DNA from 3 places in the Terriglobus sp. 2YAB30_2 genome. Region 1 is predicted to be linked to each of the others. Evidence: predicted binding sites of a transcription regulator. Region 1 holds the regulator's gene; each other region holds the start of a gene.

Region 1 (6,038 bases):
CCCCGTGTGTCTTCGAAGACCTTGGGAAGGACGCGCTTGACGTCTTTGAGAGGGGTATCAATAAGCTGCATCACAAATAAACGTCTATTATCTCATTTAGGTTATATGGAAGTTTGACCGAAGAACAGAGATTTCTACGCTGGTCCCAAGACAGATGCCCACTGGTCTGGCGAATCGCAGAGGCAGGTGGGAGCGACGGTTTTTAGCGTGTCGGCTGACAAACCAAAGGCGCACCCAATCGACCAGGCTCCGGCATTCTGTGCTGTGAGGATGTCCACGGCCGAGTCCCCTATCATCACGGTCTGACCGGGTGTGGCCGCAGCTTCATGCATGAGGGTCTCAAGTCCCAATGGATCGGGTTTCTTGGTATGAAAGCTGTTGCCTCCATAGTTTTCGAAGAAAAATGGCTCCAAACCCAAAGCACGGCTAATTTCACGGGACGGATTGACGGGTTTGTTCGTAAGTATGGCCATCTTCAGATGAGGATGAGCCATACGGATGGCTTCAAGTGATTGGAGCACACCGTCATAGACGCGGGTGAAGTCGAGTTTGTGCACCCGATAGTAGTCCAGAAAGAAGGTCAGGGCCTGTTGCACATACTCTTCGTCGTGTAGATCCCCCTCCGGGTCGCCGAGCGCGCGGCGTACCAGCATGGATGCTCCGTCGCCGATATAGGTGGTAATGACGGCGTCCGGCAGAGCCGGCTTCCCCAGATGACGCAGCATTGCGTTGACGGAATTGGTGAGGTCCTGCCGGGAGTCGATGAGGGTTCCGTCGAGATCGAAGACGAGGAGACGAAGGTCGGACGAGGGCGGTAGAGCCATTCTCTCTAGAGTGTGCAAGGTGTGGAAGGTGCAGCGCAAGCCTCGGGCGCCCTGGCCCGGCTCAAAAAAAGAGCGGCGGAGTCTGCACTCTCCGCCGCGGTAAGGAAGTTAAACCTGTTAGCGGATTTCGATGTCTCCCGATCCGGTTTCAGCTTTGATCACAGGTCCGCCGCCGTTGACGGCGCCAAGGACATGGTGGCGATTGAGCGTGCCCTGCATCAGGATGGGCTGCGCTACGTGCACCGTTCCGGAACCGGTGGATGCATTAAGGGAAAACTTGGCGTTCCCCACGGTAAGCCGAACCGAACCTGATCCGGTCTCGAGCTTCCAATCAGAAGATGGTGTGCCGTCAATTTCGATATCTCCGGATCCGGTTCCGGCTCGCAGACCCCCATTGAAACCGTGGATCCGGAGGGAGCCGGATCCCGTTTGGGCGCGTACGTCGCCGGTGGCCGACTGGCGAAGCTCAATGTCGCCAGAGCCCGTCTGAAGCGTCGCTGAACCATGAATTCCGTCGGCGCGGATCGATCCCGATCCGGTTTCCAACTTCGCGTCTGAGCCAATATTTGAGACTTGAACGTCACCGGAACCGGTATTAGCGGTAACTGCACCCATGATTCCGCCGATCATGACGGAACCGGAGCCGGAGTTGGCCCGGAGAGTTGTCGCGGTTGGAACGTTGATGTCGTAGTCGATGACGATATTGCGATAAAGATCGTTGTTACCCTGAGTCTGACCGATCGTAACGCTGGAACCCGACTGAACAATGGGCGGGTTGGCAACAATCTGACGGATGCGTTCGTCGGCATTACCGGCGAACCATCCTCCGGATCCGGCTCGAACGTGGCCGACGATTCGAACCTCCGAGTTCGAGCCGGGAACGACCTTGACGTATCCGGAACCAGTGGAAACGCTGACATTGGTCGACCCGGAGACAGTGAGGGTACGGGAAAAGTCCTCAGCCGTGGCGAGTACGGCGACGGCTGCGAGTGCGGTTGCGGTAAGTAGAGTACGAAGGATCTTCATGGTTGTTCCCTCTATGGTTTCACGATAAAACGCAGTTTACTGCTGCAGAATGACCTGGTCGTTCTGGTTAAGACCGCTCAGAAGCTCGGTCCTTGTGCCGTTGGAGATGCCTACTTTTACGGGGACTTTCCGGCGGCCCTTCTCTGCCTTGGAATCCGGAATCTCAATGCTGGCGTTACGCTGCTTATCGTAGATAACAGCCTGCTCCGGGACGGTAAGCACATTCTTGTGCTCTTCGAGGATGACCTCGGCGTTCGCGGTCATATTGGCCTTCAACTCGCCGCCGGGATTGTCGATCGATACCCGTACTTCGAAGGTCGTAACGTTGTCCTTCTCGACACCCAACGGAGCAATCTTGGTGACCTTGCCGTTGAAGACTTTGTCCTTGAAGCTCTCCACGCGGATGCGGGCCGGCTGACCCAGGTAAACCTTGCCGATATCGCTCTCATCGACCTTGCCCTGTACATAAACCTGGGTTGTGTCGCCGAGGGTCATGACCAGGGTTGCGGTGGACCCCATCACAAGAATGGAGCTGACGGCATTGCCCAGCTCTACGTCCCGGGAGAGGATCATGCCGTCGATCGGGGAGACGATGTTGGTGTAGCTAAGCTGTTCTTCAAGCTGTTTGAGCGATGCCTGCGCCTGCGCAACCTGTGCCTCCGCCTGGTGCAATTTGGCGGTGTCAACCGTGATCTGGGCGAGGGCCTTATCGCGCGCATTGGCGGCGGCAGCGTACTTCTGCTGTGCGTCGTCCAGCGCCTGCTGGCTGACAACGCCCTGCTTCGACATCGCCAGAGCCCGTTCATAGGTGTTTTTGAAGTTGGGCAGATCGGGGGCCTGGGCGTTTACCTTGTCGAACTCGATTGCAGCGGCGGCGGCCCGGGCATTGGACTCTGCGGCGGTCAGTTGCGCCTTCTGGGCGGCAACCTGATCGAGAAGTTCCTGCTGGTCAAGCTGGGCAAGGGGCTGGCCCACCTTGACCGGCTGGTTGATATCGGCAAAAAGCCTGGTGACGATGCCGGATGCCTTGGATTTGACCTCGACTTTGACGATGGGCTGAACCTTACCGGTGGCAACTACAGAGCGAGCGATGTCGCCGCGTTCAACCTTCGACAACTGGGAAGCATCAATCTTCGAGCTGGAACCGGAGGCCTTGATGGCAAACGTTAGGCCGGCGGCCAGGACGACGACGGCGATGCCGCCCCAGATATACAGTTTGCGCTTGGATTTGCGGGGTGCGGCCATGGTACTCCTGATCCTCCGGTGGGTGGTTACGGAAGGGAGTACGCGCGAGATAGGAGGTTGGTTCCCTGAAAATTAGGTAAGCCGAAGTTGTTGCTTTGCAATTAATACTTCCGCAAGACCCCCAGGACCTTTCCCTGGATCGTTACCGCGGCTGCCGGGGCGAAGATCGGCGCCATCTCGGAGTTTGAAGGCTGCAGACGAATCATGCTGCCTTCCCGGTAAAACCGCTTTAGTGTGGCATCCGTGCCATCCACCAGGGCGACGACAATTTCGCCCTCCCGGGCGGTGCGGGTGCGCTCAACCAAAACATAGTCGCCGGAGACGATATGTTCATCCCGCATGGAATCGCCACGGACCTCGAGAGCGAAGACCTCCCGGTTGCCGAGAATATCGCTGAGCGAGATGGTCTCAGCCGTCTCGACGGCTTCCACCGGTCGTCCCGCGGCAATGCGGCCTAGCAGAGGCAGGCGGTCGGTCCCTTTCTTGGAAGAACGTGCCGGCAGAACATCGATCGAGCGGCTCCGATTGTGCGCACGCTGCAACAAACCTTTGTTCTGCAGGTTCGTGATGTGCTTGTGAACGGTGGCAAGCGAATTGACGCCAAGGCCGCTGGCGATCTCCTCATACGAAGGGGAATATCCGCAACGCTGCGTGAATGAGGTGAGGAAGTCGAGAACGTCCTTTTGCCGCCGGGTAATTGCCATGTCTGACATTTTAGCGAATAAAAGGCGAATCGCAACAGGGAAGACGTTAGGGGGTAACTGGCTAAGTTCCTCTTTAGATTCCCGTTTTGGGGCTGCGGCCAAAAAGTCCTGGTAACGCAGGCTTGCGGTTACCCCTGTGCACGAATCAAGGTAGGTACATAAGTCTTATCTGCAAAGACGTGAACGAACGCAAGAGTCGGAACTTACAGCTTTTCGCTAGGTTAGTCAGTGAATTGGAGAAACAAATGGGAATTCTGCTGGTGGAAGACGATAAAGCCCTTGGAATGTTGTTGAAGAAGGGACTCGAAAAAGAAGGTCATCAAGTCGAGTGGTTACAGGATGGAGAAGCCGCACTCCGTCACGCAATGGAAGAGAATCCGGAGCTTGTCGTTCTGGATCTGAGTTTGCCCAAAATGGATGGAGCTCAACTGCTTGAGGAAGTACACCGCAGGCTGCCCCACACCTCCGTGCTTGTACTGACGGGCCGGACTCAGGTCGAAGAGCGGGTGCGCTGTCTGGATCTCGGAGCCGACGACTATCTGCTCAAACCATTCAGCTTTCATGAATTAACAGCGCGCTGCCGCGCCGTGATGCGCCGGAAAAAGCACGCACCGGATCAGCTTCTGAAGTACGGTGTCCTGGAAGTTAACCGTATGCTCCGTCAGGTGCATGTAGCCGACGTGGAAGTCGAGTTGACCTCAAAGGAATATGCTCTGCTCGAGTACCTCCTGCTTCATAAGGGGAAAGCCGTCTCTCGTGCTCAGCTTTTGAAGGGTGTATGGCGGACGACATCCCATACTGGCACTAATGTTGTGGACGTATACATCAACTACCTCCGCCGGAAGCTGACCGTGCAGGGAGTGTCAGATGGCGCCGCGTTGATTGAAACGGTTCGAGGCGAGGGTTATCGGTTACGGAATGTGCCATTCCTCGGCGGTATGCCGGAAAAATCAGGTTCACAGAGCGTAGCCGCCGGTAGTACAACACGGATGTTGCGACACGCGTGACAATTATGGATCGTGAACAGGTACAGGAACTGAGCGTGATGCTGCATGACCTGTGCCAACCGCTGACGGCGCTGCAGTGCCGTTTAGAGTTGGCAGAGATGGAGGGCGACGAGGAGGGTATGCGTCGCGCCATAGCCGACAGTCTGACGGAATGCGAGCGCTTAAACGGCATCGCAATGCGGATGCGGCAGCAGCTTCGAGAAGCAATGCAAGACGGGCCAGGGGACCTAAAATAATGCCATTTGAAACCAGGGTGGCGAACGGATCGGTATCCGTTCGCCATGCCGTTGTGGTTAGCGCAGACGGAGACCGGCGTTTTCGATGGGTTACTTCGCTTGAGGGCCTGCGCTGGCAGGTAGAGGCCGCTTCCGGTGGCGCCGAGGCCATGGCGAGCATGGAACAGCGTATTCCGGAAGCGCTTATTGTCGATAACTGGTTGCCGGATCTGGAAGTTGATGGATTTATTTCCTGGGTGCGGCAGGCATTTCCATCGGTCGATATCCTGCGCGCCGATGGTGTACCGGTGGGAGACGGACCGCGAAGCCCACGGCGCCACGAGTTGCTGCATGTCCTGCGTGCAGCAGAAGAAGATATGGGGGGGGCGCCGGAGCCGGCGTCTGCAAACGTCGAGCGCGAGCCTGCGGCGTCCGTCCCCGCGATTGTTCCCGCCGAGCTTCCTGTGGACGCGGCCTTATTACCGGGAATGATCGGTAATAGCTCGGGTATGCGAGAACTGGCTCGCATGGTCCGTCTCGTGGCTCCCCGCGATACGACCGTCTTGATTGAAGGAGAGACGGGGACAGGCAAAGAGGTGGTTTCAAGGGCGATACACCGGCTCAGTTCTCGCGCCCAGAAGCCCTTTGTGACCTTGAACTGCGCCGCCATTCCGGAGGCGCTGTTGGAGGCAGAACTTTTTGGGCATACCCGCGGCGCCTTTACCGGTGCAGTGCAGTCACGCACCGGCCGTATTGAGGCGGCGAACGGCGGCACCCTGTTTCTGGACGAAATTGGTGAGATGCCGCTGCCATTGCAAGCCAAGATGTTGCGCTTTCTGGAGAACGGGGAACTGCAGCGGGTCGGCGACAACGAGACCGTTCGGGTAGACGTGCGTGTGATCGCTGCAACCCACCGCGACCTGGAACGGCTGAGCCAGGAGCGGACCTTCCGCCTGGATCTTTACCATCGGCTGGCAGTTTTTCCTGTGGTCATTCCGGCATTGCGCGAGCGGGCGG
Region 2 (6,038 bases), on a different contig from region 1:
GGGCATCAATGGAAATTTCAACGTGACGAAGTCGCTCAATGTCTGGTCGTTCATAGGCGTTGCCCGCCAGGAAGGCAACGTCAACTTCAGCACCAGCAGCGCCTCGGGTTTCTTCCCGTCGAACTCGTATAACCTCGGCGCCGACTACGGCAGGCTGGCTGGCTTCTCTCCGATACGCTACTTCGGCGGAGCGAACTGGAAGCCCGGCTGGGGCACAGCATTCAATGTCTTCATGTCCGCCTGGTCGCAGTCGAACTTCAACATCACGACCGGCACTGACCTGAACGGAGACGCGCAGTATAACGATCGGCCTGCGTTTGCGACAGATCTGACGAGATCTTCAGTAGTGCGAACAGCGTGGGGTAACTTCGACACCAAGCCGATGGCCGGGCAGACTATCATTCCCATCAACTACGGCACGGCGCCGGGACTGTTCTACATGGAGTTGTACTTCAATAAGAACTTCTACTTCGGCAAACGACCGGAGTCGCCGAAGGACACTGCGAAGGAGAAGCTGCCACAGAAGCCATATCGTTTCCAGGTCGGTATTGGCGCAGACAATCTGCTGAATACGAACAATCCCGGTGCACCTGTGGGTGTGTTGAGCTCGCCGTATTTCGGCAGATCTATTTCACTGAATACGCCGTTCACGAACAACAGCGCAGCGAACCGGGCGTTATTAATGCGGGGTGCGTTTTTCTTCTGAGTTGGTATGGAACGCGCCTTCAGCGCTCTTTAGGTTCGATTGCGCCAGTTTCCGGCAACTGCATCGCGAGCAACGCTGCGGGGCTCAGATTCTCACCACTCCAACGTAATGAAACATGAAGGTGTGGCCCTGTGACGCGTCCTGTCGCTCCGGAGAGGCCGAGTAGCTGGCCTTTCCTCACCATCGCTCCTGCCTTCACCTGCAGGCGCGAGAAGTGCATGTAGATGCTGAAGAGCCGATTGCCGTGATCGATGATGACGCAGTTGCCTTCCAGAAACATGCGTTGTGCCAGCACGACGCGGCCTGCGTTCAGCGCATGGACAGGAGTGCCGGGGCGTGCGGGAAAGTCTGATCCTCGATGGATGCTGATTTTCTTGCCGTTGAAGACGCGGTTGTCGCCGAAGTTGTCGAAGACCCTGGAGGCAACCGGAGCGGCAAAGCTGCCGGACCACAACGGTTGCGAGGCAGAGCTTGCAAAGGCACGCTTCTTTGCCGCCGCATCTCGCTCCATCTGCCGTTGCGCTGCGGGACTGGGCGCAATGAAGGCCTTCGCAACAGAGAGTGTGCTGGAGTGGAAGTTCGCTGCGGCTACCTGTAGCTCCTGCGTTGTGTTCAACGCTGCACCACCCGCATAGGTGCCACTGATCGCGAAGGGATACGATGCCGGCTCCTGTTCGACATCGGCTCCGGCGATGGCGTACCAGGTGCGGCTATCGATCGCAGGAAAGAAACCAAGCTCTTTGCCAAGCCAGGTGGCTGTGACGCGTGTTGCGGGGCGATCGAGCGTGAGTGTGAACAGTACCGGCGAACCCTGTTCGATGTGTTGCGGCTGCCAGGTTAGTGTCTGCGCGTTGAGCGCGGAGGCGGCAAGTGTCATCAGAATGACGAGCAGGCGATACCGGGTCATATCTCTACTGTGCACGAGACGATGATCTACATCCACTCGCTTCCGTATTGCACCGGAATCTGGGTGAAGGCGATGCGTGTCGGTGCGGAGTCGCGGGCCGACATCATGCCGGCCAGATGCACGGTGGTGTGGCCGTGTTTCAGGTTGATCTGATCGATAGCTGTGGAGAGCTGGGAGCGCCGGTCCTGATCGGCAAATAGGCCGGGATTGTGGTGGGACTCCGGCAGCAGGCGGCCCAGCGTGACACCGACGAAGAATGGCTTTTCGAAGTCGGGTCCCTGCGGCCGCTTCTGCCAGAGCTTCTGCAGGACTTCCAGTAGCGTGAGCGTATCCTGCGCATCCGGGAAGCGGGCCTCCATTCCCCAGCCGGTATGTTTCAGACCGGAGAAATGTTGTTTTGACCGCAGGCGCTCTGCCTGTTCACGGTTCAATGCAAAACGGACGTGGAGCGCCATGGAGCCGGCATAGAACTTCTCCATGCGCAGACGCATGGCGGCTTTATGCAGCAGCTTGTGGGCGACCGCCCAGGATCCGGGGATGGTGCGATGTTCCGGCGCAAGAACGTGAGAGTGGCCGAGAGACTTCTGGATTTCGCTCGGCACGGGCGCCCCGTCGTCGCCAGTGACGTGGCCGCGAAGCCAGTGATAAAGGCGGTCTCCCCATACAGAGTCCCAGAGCTTATGCATTCCGTGCCGATCCAGCGCCAGGAGTTGCGGCATGGTGTGGATACCCTGCGCATTTAACCGAGCCTCGGTGCGCGCACCCACACCGGGAAGGTCACGCAGGTCCAGGTGCGCGATGGCGCGCGGCAGCTGCGAGGGGAGCAGGCCGATCAGGCCATCGGGCTTCTGCATGTCGCTGGCGATCTTTGCCAGGTAGCGGTTCGGCGCCATGCCGATGGAGCAGCGCAGCACCTCGCCGACATCCTGATAGATCGCCTGCTTGATGTCGTATGCGATGCGACGCGCATTCTCCGGCAACTGTTCGCGGCCCATCAACTGACAGACCATCTCATCGATAGAAGGTGTATGCGAGACGGGACATACGCGTTCCACCGCTTCCGCAATGGCGTGGGAGAACTTCGCGTACTCGGTGTGACTACCTTCGACGAGGATGATGCCGGGGCACTTCAGCTTGGCCTCGCCGACAATGGTGCCGGTCTTGATGCCGAAGGCCTTGGCCTCATAACTGGCGGCGATGCAGGCGGTGGTATCGGAGTTGGTGGGAACAACGGCGAGCGGGCGGTTGCGGTACTCCGGATGAAGCTGCTGCTCGACCGAGGCGAAGAAGGAGTTGAGATCGATGTGCAGAAAGACGAACCGGTCCTCCGGTATGCGGAACTCGCCGGATTGGGGCGTGGCCGACATGGCAGAAACTGATTATATTCTCCTTTTCTTCGCTGGAATTGTGGATGGATAGACGGCACACTCAAGGGTCTGTCATCTAATTCCTGCCGTCAGCGCCGGGAGCAGATTTTTTTGAGATCGAGGAGCGAGGAGAGAAACTGTAGCTGATCTACTGGAACGACGAGCGACGAAGAGATCGGGAAAATCTGCCCGGCCCTTCGGGTTGCGGCGCAAATTCGCCCATACTTCGTTGTCGGCCTCGGCAGTGGGAACGCCACAGTCTTCGGCCTCCGTCTCGTATGAACAAATTTGCGCTCGCAACGCTGACGACAGGAATTGGATGACAGACCCTAAGTCCATGAACGATTTTGGAAGCGACCCGACGACGGTCATCAGCCGCCAGAGCGCCGAGCATTATCTCTGGGGCAAGCAGTGTGACGGCTGGCATCTGGTGAAACAGGATGGCCTGAGTGTCATTGAAGAACGTATGCCGCCGGGCACCAGCGAGGTGCGGCATCATCATGTGCGCTCACGCCAGTTTGCTTATGTGCTGGAGGGCGAGCTGACGATGGAGGTCGAGCACCACGACTTCACGGTTCGTGCCGGCGAGGGGGTTGAGATCCATCCAGGACAGAGCCATCAGGCGATGAATCGCAGTGGGGGAGATCTGCGCTTCCTGATGATCAGCCAGCCGCCGAGTCACGGCGACCGTATCGACGAGGTGTAGTTTTCGGGCCGCTTTGCCCTCAGGGGCTGAAGTCCGTGAATCGTGGCGCCTCTGACAGGACGGCGGCTGAAGCCGTCCCCGTAAGAAGACATTCGCACCTACGATGCGAAATGGCTGCGCCGATGCAAATACAAAAGCCTCGCCGACGCGAGGGCTTTTGTAGTGTGTGTCGATCTTAGTGGGCCAGGTGGCTGTCGCTGGCGGTTTCGTGGGCGGCGGTCATCTGGCGGACCAGAGCCGGCAGGCCGAAGAGCGCACCGGCGATCAGGCCGGTCGCGATGAGGTCATTGCGGTAGAAGGGAATCGCTGCAACGTAGCAAGTGGCGAGTCCGCTCAGGCTCTTGGCATACATGTTCGACCATGCCCAGACAAAGAAGTTTGAGATCACGAAGAAGCTGGTGGCCGAGGCCAGTACAGCTCCGGTGACGCGCAGGAAGCTCTGCTTTTTTGCTAGCGTCGCGTTCGCCATCAGGCAGACACCCGCGTACCAGGCCCAGGTGGGCAGGTAGTGCGAAGCGTGGAACGCGTAACCGTAGGCATAGACGGTCAGGTAGTAATCGGTCGCCATCAGGGCAAGCGTTGCAACGATGGCGTGCCACCGGTTGCGCTTTGCGCCGAAGTAGAGCAAGCCGCCGCCGACGGCAGTAAAGCCAATACCCGCGGAGTGAGTCAGGTGCGGCAGAAGGCGGCTGAAGACCGCGACGAAGAGTACCAGATACGCTGTCATAGTGAGATGTCCCTAACAGTGTAATTCTGTTCCTATCGCAGAGAGCGGTCAAGCAAAAGGGCCGTCCGGAGACGACCCTTTTACAATTTTCAACCGGAATGGGTTAGTTGAGCGCAGCGACCGGAACTGTCTTCTCAGCGGCGCGGCGCATGATCTCCAGCTCCGCGGGAGCAAAGAGGTCGGGTGAGCTGCTGCCTACGACGACATAGCCGGGGTCATGCCCCAGAGCCAGCGAAACCTGATTCCATTTGAGGAACGGAGAGGTCGTCGGCAGCACGATCATGCGGCGCTGCGGCTCGGGGATGAAGAAGTACGCGGCCCAGATGGCGAATGCCGCACTGATGGCTAATCCACGGATCACGCTGATGGTCGTGTACATGCTGGTCTGGTTGGTGAGCCAGGCGGCGTTTACCAGCTCGACAGTAGACAGGATGCCCAGGCCAAGGCTGACACCGAAGATACGGCTGCGGTGAGACAGGCCCATCGGACGGATGGCGAAGCAGACGAAGAGCAGCAGGCACAGAGTCAGGATGCTCTGGGTGCGCTGCAACTGGTTGGCTGCATTGATGATGAACTTGGTGCTGGTCATGTGCGGGCCAAAGGCCATGCCGATAGCGACTGCTATGGAGATTGCCGCTGCCCAGCGGAAGACCAGAAGGCCGAGCGACTGCAGGCCCTTCAACGGCTCCATCGCGAGCTTGAAGATGCTATAGATCACCAGGATGGACAGAATCGCCTCGAGTGCGTAGGCAGTCCAGTAGGTGTAGAAGTAGATCGGATACGCGATGTGTTTATCCACGCCCTTCGCCAAAAGGGCGAAGATCAGCAGCGCAACGCTATCTGCAATCACTTTGGTGGAAAGCAGGAGAAACAGGCTGAAGAACGCCCGCACCTGCTTCGCGCGGAACAGAGCGCCGAGTGTAATTAGGCAGAGAATCGGATCAACGTATTCCAGAAGCTCAATAACCGATTTTGCGTTCATGAACAGGCTCCTGCAGCTACCGGGACTTTAACTGTACCCCAGCTACTGGAGCTGATCAATGAATTTCGCCTGCAACTTTTGGACTACATCCCACTTTGGATTACATCCCACAAGCGTTCGGGTCGTCGGGCGGGCAAGCGGGGATCGGCACAATGCTGGTGGCGCGGGCAGGCTTCACGTCGGTGGTGCGGGTGTGGGCGGAAGCGACGGCTCCGGTCAGGGCAAGGGCAACAGCGAAAGTACGGATAGCGGTCTTCATGGTGTTTCTCCTGGGAAATCTCAGAAATTCAGGTGTAGCTTTTGGTGCATCAACGCTGGCATTACATTCCGCAAGCGTTCGGGTCGTCGGGCGGGCAAGCGGGGATCGGCACAATGCTGGTGGCACGGACAGGCTTCACATCGGTGGTGCGGGTATGGGCGGAAGCAACGGCTCCGGTGAGGGCAAGGGCGACGGCGAGGGTACGGATGGCGGTCTTCATGGGGTCTCGGTTCTCCTGGGAGATTTCAAATTTCGGTTTCGCTGTATCAAAAGCGTGTTTACATTCCGCAAGCGTTCGGGTCGTCGGGCGGGCAAACCGGGATCGGCACGATGCTGGTGGCGCGGGAAGGCTTCACGTCGGCGGTGCGGGTGTGGGCGGAGGCA
Region 3 (6,038 bases), on a different contig from region 1:
GATCCTCGGTTCGGCGAAACAAAGTATGCCCTGGTGAAGATCTCAGCCACAGAGCCCAGTGAAAAGCTCTTCCAGGTTCCCGCCGGCTACACGGTCGAAGACATCCCGGAGCCGCCTCCCTTGCGATAGAGCATTTTCTCTGTAAGTGTGGTGTAGGGCTTCCGCATCTAGGGGCGTTTTCCGCAATGAAAACGCCCCTGCACGCCCCTTCCGGGATACCAAGCAACAGGGAAAATGCTTTAGAGTATTTCACAATGTCAGGAGCAATTTGGTAGGTTGTTGGCCGGAACCGCTCTCATGATGACGCCACAATCGCAGCCAGCAGTGCAGGACGCAGCCACGCAAGGCACCTCTTCCGAACACGACTTCGATTTCCTGATCGGAAGCTGGAAGGTACAACACCGCAAGCTGGTACACCGGCTTGCCAACGATGACACCTGGCAGGTCTTCTCCGGAACCTGCGTGATGCAGTCTCTTCTTTCCGGGCATGCCAACGTCGACGAGAATGTGATGCACGTGCCCGGTGCTCCCTACAAGGCTGTGACTCTGCGATCCTTCGATCCGAAAAAGAAGACATGGAGCATATGGTGGCTCGACGACCGTAATCCAGGACACCTGGATGTTCCGGTCGTGGGCAGCTTTCAGAACGGCGTCGGAACGTTTTTTGCGAACGACGCCTTCGAGGGCCGGCCGATTGTCATCCGCTTCCGCTGGTTTGACATCTCTGAGAACTCCGCAAAATGGCAACAGGCATTCTCCGAGGACGGCGGCGAGACCTGGGAGACAAACTGGTTCATGGAGTTTCACAGAGCTCAGCAGTAGCAACGGGCGGAGAGATGCCGGTTGTGTAACGTCCTCCCCGTGCTATAGCCTTCTCGCGTCCGGAATCATTCCTGTCAGTACGGATCGGCCTCGGTCTGCCGGGTCTATAAGTGTCGCTGTACGTTTCACCTGAGAACCAGATTGGAGAAGGGATGCCGTCCAGAAGCCAAGCTGCGCAGAAGCTGCTCCTCCTTGGAGCAATAGCGATTCCTTGTGTTTCAACCATCGCGGGCATGGCTCAGGCGCAGCCACATACGCTGCGTGCCGGCGCCGCCGTGGCAGACATCACGCCGAAGCCCGGCGAGCTGCTTTTCAAGAGCGACATCATCCGCGACCCTCTCTTTGCCCGCGCCATCATGGTCACATCCGGCAACAGTTGCGCCGTGCTGGTTGGCATCGATCAGATCAACATGCGCAAAGACGTCTACGATGCTTCCCTGCCGCAGATCGTCTCGATCACGGGATGCCCAAAGCAGAACATCCTCATCGCGGCCACTCACACCCATAGCGGGTCTACCAGTCTCTCCGGTGGATCGCCCTCGCCCGAGATCGTCACCGCAGGTATCGTCAAAGCCGTAACCGAAGCAAAGTTAAAGCTCGCTCCCGCTACGGTCGGCTATGCCCGCTCCACCGTTGATCTGAACATCAATCGCGATCTCTTCAACAGCAAGCTGGAATGGCGGCAGGAACCGAATCCGCAGGGCGTCTCCGATAAAACGCTCTCCGTCATTGAGTTCATCGGGCCCGACTACATCCCCATCGGCGTGTACATGAACTACGGGATGCATCCCATCAACTTCTATCTCTCCGGCGTCGTCAGCGCCGACTTTCCCGGCGAAGCTTCACGCGCCATCGAAGAACACTTCGACCATAAAACCGTTGCGATCTTTACCCAGGGAACCTCGGGCGATCAGAACCCGCTGCTGCGTGAAACCCAGCTCACCGCCTTCCGCCGAGACAACGCTCCGGGAACCGAGACCATCGGTGCACCTCCGCCGCCTCCGGCCCCGACACCCAACTTCAATCAGGCAAACGCCGTTGCGAATCTCAAAGCAGTTCCTGATCAGAATGTGTCGGCGTACCGCAAAGCAGTTGCCCGCACCGGAGCCAATGTCACCATGATGGGAGTTCTGCTCGCCGAGAAGACTCTCTATTTGATGCGGCACGAGATCAAGCCTGTCCCGGAGGCCCGCCTCTGGGGCGGTCAACAACTCATCTCCTGCCCAGGCCGCGACCGCACCGATATCGACAACCCCGTCCGCGAAAATGCCATGCCACCTTATAAAGACGGACCAGACGTCAGCATGACGGTAAGCCTGCTCCGCATCGGCGATATCTATATCACCGGAGTGGACGGCGAGGTTTACACCAACATCGGCCTCAAGCTGAAAGAGACCGCTCCGGTCAACAATCTCATCGTCTCCACACTGACCAACGGCAGGGCAAACTCCGGCTATATCTATTCGGACGATGCCTACAGCCATCTCTCCTTCCAGGTGATCGACTCCCGTCTCAAACCCGGCTGCGCCGAGAACAAGATTGTTCAGACAGCACTCGACCTGATGAAACAGGCAACCGAATAGTTACTCCTCGATCCCGGAGAACAGAGGAGACTCCACTTCCATCATTTCGTCCTGAAAGTTGCTGAGACCTACTCCAACCAGGCGATAGAGCTGTTGTGGCGGGAGCGCGACACGTTCGCATAATCGCAGTGCGATGCTCGTCACCTCTTCGCACGATGCCGGAGGTATCTGCGAGGTCAGGCTCCGGGTCAGAGTGTTGAACTCTTTGGTCTTCAGCTTCAAGACGACGGTCTTTGCCCCACGCACATTTTCCCGCGAGGCAATCCACACCTTCTCTGCCAGCCTGCGAATGTGCGCGTCGCACTCCGCCAGAGGAACATCGTCCGGAAAGGTGTCTTCAGCAGAGATCTGCTTGCGGACCCGGTTCGGCATGACAGGGTTGTGATCGATACCGCGAGAGAGCTCATACAGGCGCGCACCCCAGCGGCCGAAGTACGCCTCCAGCGTCGCGATCTCCATCGCATGAACGTCGCCGACGGTCTTCACTCCAAGCTCCGTCATCCGCGCCTCCGTCACTTTGCCTACGCCGGGAATTCGCCCGATCGGCAGTGAAAGCAGAAATGCCTGGACCTCATGCGGTTGAATCACGAAGAGTCCATCGGGCTTCTTCCAGTCGGAGGCAATCTTCGCCAGGAACTTATTCGGAGCAACCCCGGCTGAGGCCGTCAGATTCAGTTCTTCACGAATCTGACGCCGGATCGTTTTCGCCACCAATGTCGCTGTCGGCAGCCCCATCTTGTTCACCGTCACATCGAGATAGGCTTCATCCAGCGACAAGGGTTCAATCAGGTCGGTGTGACGCTGAAAAATCTCGCGCACCGCCGTCGAGACGGCCTTATAGCGAGTGAAGTCCGGCGGGATGAAGACCGCCTCCGGGCACAGACGCTCCGCATGCACCGCAGCCATCGCCGATCGCACACCGAATCGCCGCGCCTCATACGAAGCCGCGCACACTACCGACCGCTTGCCCTTCCACGCCACGACAACAGGCCGTCCACGTAATGAAGGATCGTCCCTCTGCTCCACCGAGGCATAGAACGCATCCATATCGACGTGCACGATCTTGCGCGTTCCCAGGGCCTCGATCGCGGATAAGTTCTCCGGCATCTCCGCTATTGTGACATTTTCGCCTTCTATTCGCTACTGACATCCTCAGTTTGAAGATCGAGGAGCTTGACGGCCGACAGTCGTGACGTCCTGTCAGTACCACCGCCAGCCAACCCGTACATACGTCTCTCACGTCTTTGCTTGTAGCTTTTGGTGGGAGCAGTGCATGTCGGTAGATCAGACAGTTCAAAAGGTAAACGCTGCCGTTCGCGAATCGACGAATGTTAAACCTTCAGCAACCGGCGATGCCTTTGGGCAGTTCTCGGCGAAGGCATCCGCTTGGGTGGGATCGAAATGGGCCTTTTTGGCGGCGGTACTCGTGATTGCCGGTTGGGCGGCCACCGGTCCCCTCTTCCACTACTCCGACACCTGGCAGCTCGTCATCAATACCGGCACAACGATCGTCACCTTCATCATGGTTTTCCTGATTCAAAATACACAGAATCGCGACGCGAGAGCCATCAATCTCAAGCTCGATGAATTGATCCATTCCATCGACAAAGCCGAAAACGAGATGATGGATATTGAATCACTCAGCGATGACGAGCTGAGTGAACTGCATAAGCGGTACGAGACGATTCGCGCCGAATGCATGACCCGCGCTCAACGGGCAAAATCATAAAAATGAGTGCAGCGGACTGCCCATGAAGGCCGTCCGCTGCATTGAGAGTATAGAGAGTTTAGAAGGTCAACCGGCCGGAGAACTGGAAGGCTCGGGAATCCGCGCTGGCGAAGTTCAACGTACCGAAGGTCGAGCTGTTGACGTTTACACCAATCTGGCTGTTCGCAGCATTATTGCCGAAGGTCGTGTGATTGGTGACATTCTGGCAATCGACTCCAAAGATGAATTTCACCCGATCATTGAAGTCAAACGTGCGACGAACATTTGAGGTGAGACGGTAGATGCTGGGACCACGGAGGCCGTAGGCTCCGACGCGAGTCAGGTTTCCAATCTTCGCGTTTCCAGCGTTGCAGAACGCACCGTTCGACGAAGCGCAGGCAATACTGCCGGCGCCCACACCTGAGTTCGTGGTGGAGATGTAGCCGTTCAAATAGGACTTGGTTCCCAGCGTCGCCGCCGTCACGCCCTTACCCCAACCATCGCTGGTGCGTACTGACCCACTGAATGCCGGGTTGTAGTCGGGCATGCAGGTACCCTGGCCGATATTCTGTTGCGTATTGCAGGAACCAACAATTGGCAACGCGATACCGGAGGAGTACTGGAAGATATCTCCCGTCTGCCATCCGCCAAGCAGTGCCCGAACCAAGAAGTTATTCCCACCGATCTTGCCTTTACCGAACGGCAACTCATAAACACCGAAGACGCTCAGGTTCTGCGGTTGTGAATTGATCGAGAGTGAGCGATCGATCGCGTTCTGCTTCCACGCCTTGCCCGTCGATGTCACTGCGGCAGGAAGATCCCAACCGGATCGGGCGGTTCCGGCATCGTCAATATTCTTCGAGTAGGTGTAGTTCACATTCAACGTCAGACCGTGTGCCGCGCGATGACTCACACTGAGCTGAAAGGCATGATAGTTGGCATTCGCTACATTGCCCCAAGGGTCCGAGGTACCGGAATACTGCGGCATCCAGGTGAGCATATGAGCGATGGTTGCATTGGAGTTGACTGCCGCTGCAGCGGTATATCCGGAGTATGGCGCCGCCAGGGCTACACCACTACGGGTCTGTGCTAATGCAAGATTTGCTGTCGTTGCAGGCAGGTTGAGGCAGGAGTTGAAAGCAGTTGTCCCTGGTGTCTGGCTGCAGTCCGCCGCGCCGACCGAGGCGAGATACGATGCCGGCACCTGGCCTGATTGCAGACCACGAATATTGCTGGCGCCCGCCAGGAAGTGGCTCTGGCTGCCGACGTAGTTCGCAGTAACGGTGATGCTTGAGGTAATCTCCCGCTGCAGACCGAAGTTCCAGAAGTTGAAGACGGGAGCACGTCCTCCCAGATACCTATCCGGATAAGAGATACCGCTGCCGTTGCCCGCTGAGGTGCCCGAAGCACCATTGCAAGGTGTGAAGTTCTGTCCCGAACAAACGTAATACCCCGTGCCCAGGGTCTGGCTCGTCGCCGTAATCGTTGCGGGAGCGGGAAGAACATATCCCTGTCCACCCCAGTTTGAGTTGGCGCGATTGAGATAGAAGGCCGGCCCGGCAGTGCTATCCGTAAGCGAGACCGCGGAGGTGAAACCGAGCTGGCCCGTTCCGGTGCCAGCGCCACCGGCTCCACCGGTACCGCCTGCATGGGAGTACAGTAGGCCGAAGCCTCCACGCACTACGGTCTTGTCATTGATCGTCCATGCCAGACCGAAGCGCGGTCCGAAGTTCGTTTTATGTGTATCTACGGGCGTGCTGCAGTTGCAGCTCACAGGCAATCCGCCCGCACGGTTTCCCGCGAACTGCAGTGCTCCCATATTTCCCGTGACGGGGTTCTGGATATTCGGATTCAGGAACGACCAACGGTCCATTACCTCGCGGTAGGTGGGCAGATAGTCATACCGCAGACCGATATTGAGCGTA

What was found. The regulator LexA, encoded in region 1, represses DNA repair genes until DNA is damaged. The targets are predictions, from matches to a motif close to CANTTCGCTTTTTATTCGC.
Region 2: the regulator LexA is predicted to act here: its motif matches at 2,995-3,013, upstream of AB4Y89_RS17555 (DNA polymerase Y family protein).
Region 3: the regulator LexA is predicted to act here: its motif matches at 3,528-3,546, upstream of dinB (DNA polymerase IV).

Annotation. Positions count from the first base shown of each region.
Region 1 covers NZ_JBFRFJ010000002.1:26,276-32,313, forward strand. The annotation lists gene rfbC (dTDP-4-dehydrorhamnose 3,5-epimerase) at 1-71, opposite strand, end outside; gene AB4Y89_RS02705 (HAD family hydrolase) at 135-824, opposite strand; gene AB4Y89_RS02710 (DUF4097 family beta strand repeat-containing protein) at 942-1,850, opposite strand; gene AB4Y89_RS02715 (efflux RND transporter periplasmic adaptor subunit) at 1,887-3,095, opposite strand; gene lexA (transcriptional repressor LexA) at 3,197-3,799, opposite strand; gene AB4Y89_RS02725 (response regulator transcription factor) at 4,045-4,806, shown strand; gene AB4Y89_RS02730 (HAMP domain-containing histidine kinase) at 4,812-5,042, shown strand; gene AB4Y89_RS02735 (sigma 54-interacting transcriptional regulator) at 5,042-6,038, shown strand, end outside.
Region 2 covers NZ_JBFRFJ010000012.1:81,643-87,680, forward strand. The annotation lists gene AB4Y89_RS17545 (carboxypeptidase regulatory-like domain-containing protein) at 1-706, shown strand, start outside; gene AB4Y89_RS17550 (M23 family metallopeptidase) at 726-1,613, opposite strand; gene AB4Y89_RS17555 (DNA polymerase Y family protein) at 1,640-2,980, opposite strand; gene AB4Y89_RS17560 (cupin domain-containing protein) at 3,300-3,686, shown strand; gene AB4Y89_RS17565 (DUF6580 family putative transport protein) at 3,862-4,413, opposite strand; gene AB4Y89_RS17570 (hypothetical protein) at 4,517-5,395, opposite strand; gene AB4Y89_RS17575 (hypothetical protein) at 5,496-5,654, opposite strand; gene AB4Y89_RS17580 (hypothetical protein) at 5,716-5,874, opposite strand; gene AB4Y89_RS17585 (hypothetical protein) at 5,933-6,038, opposite strand, start outside.
Region 3 covers NZ_JBFRFJ010000005.1:57,315-63,352, reverse strand. The annotation lists gene AB4Y89_RS09570 (hypothetical protein) at 1-129, shown strand, start outside; gene AB4Y89_RS09565 (DUF1579 family protein) at 298-822, shown strand; gene AB4Y89_RS09560 (neutral/alkaline non-lysosomal ceramidase N-terminal domain-containing protein) at 975-2,405, shown strand; gene dinB (DNA polymerase IV) at 2,406-3,512, opposite strand; gene AB4Y89_RS09550 (low affinity iron permease family protein) at 3,679-4,134, shown strand; gene AB4Y89_RS09545 (TonB-dependent receptor domain-containing protein) at 4,193-6,038, opposite strand, start outside.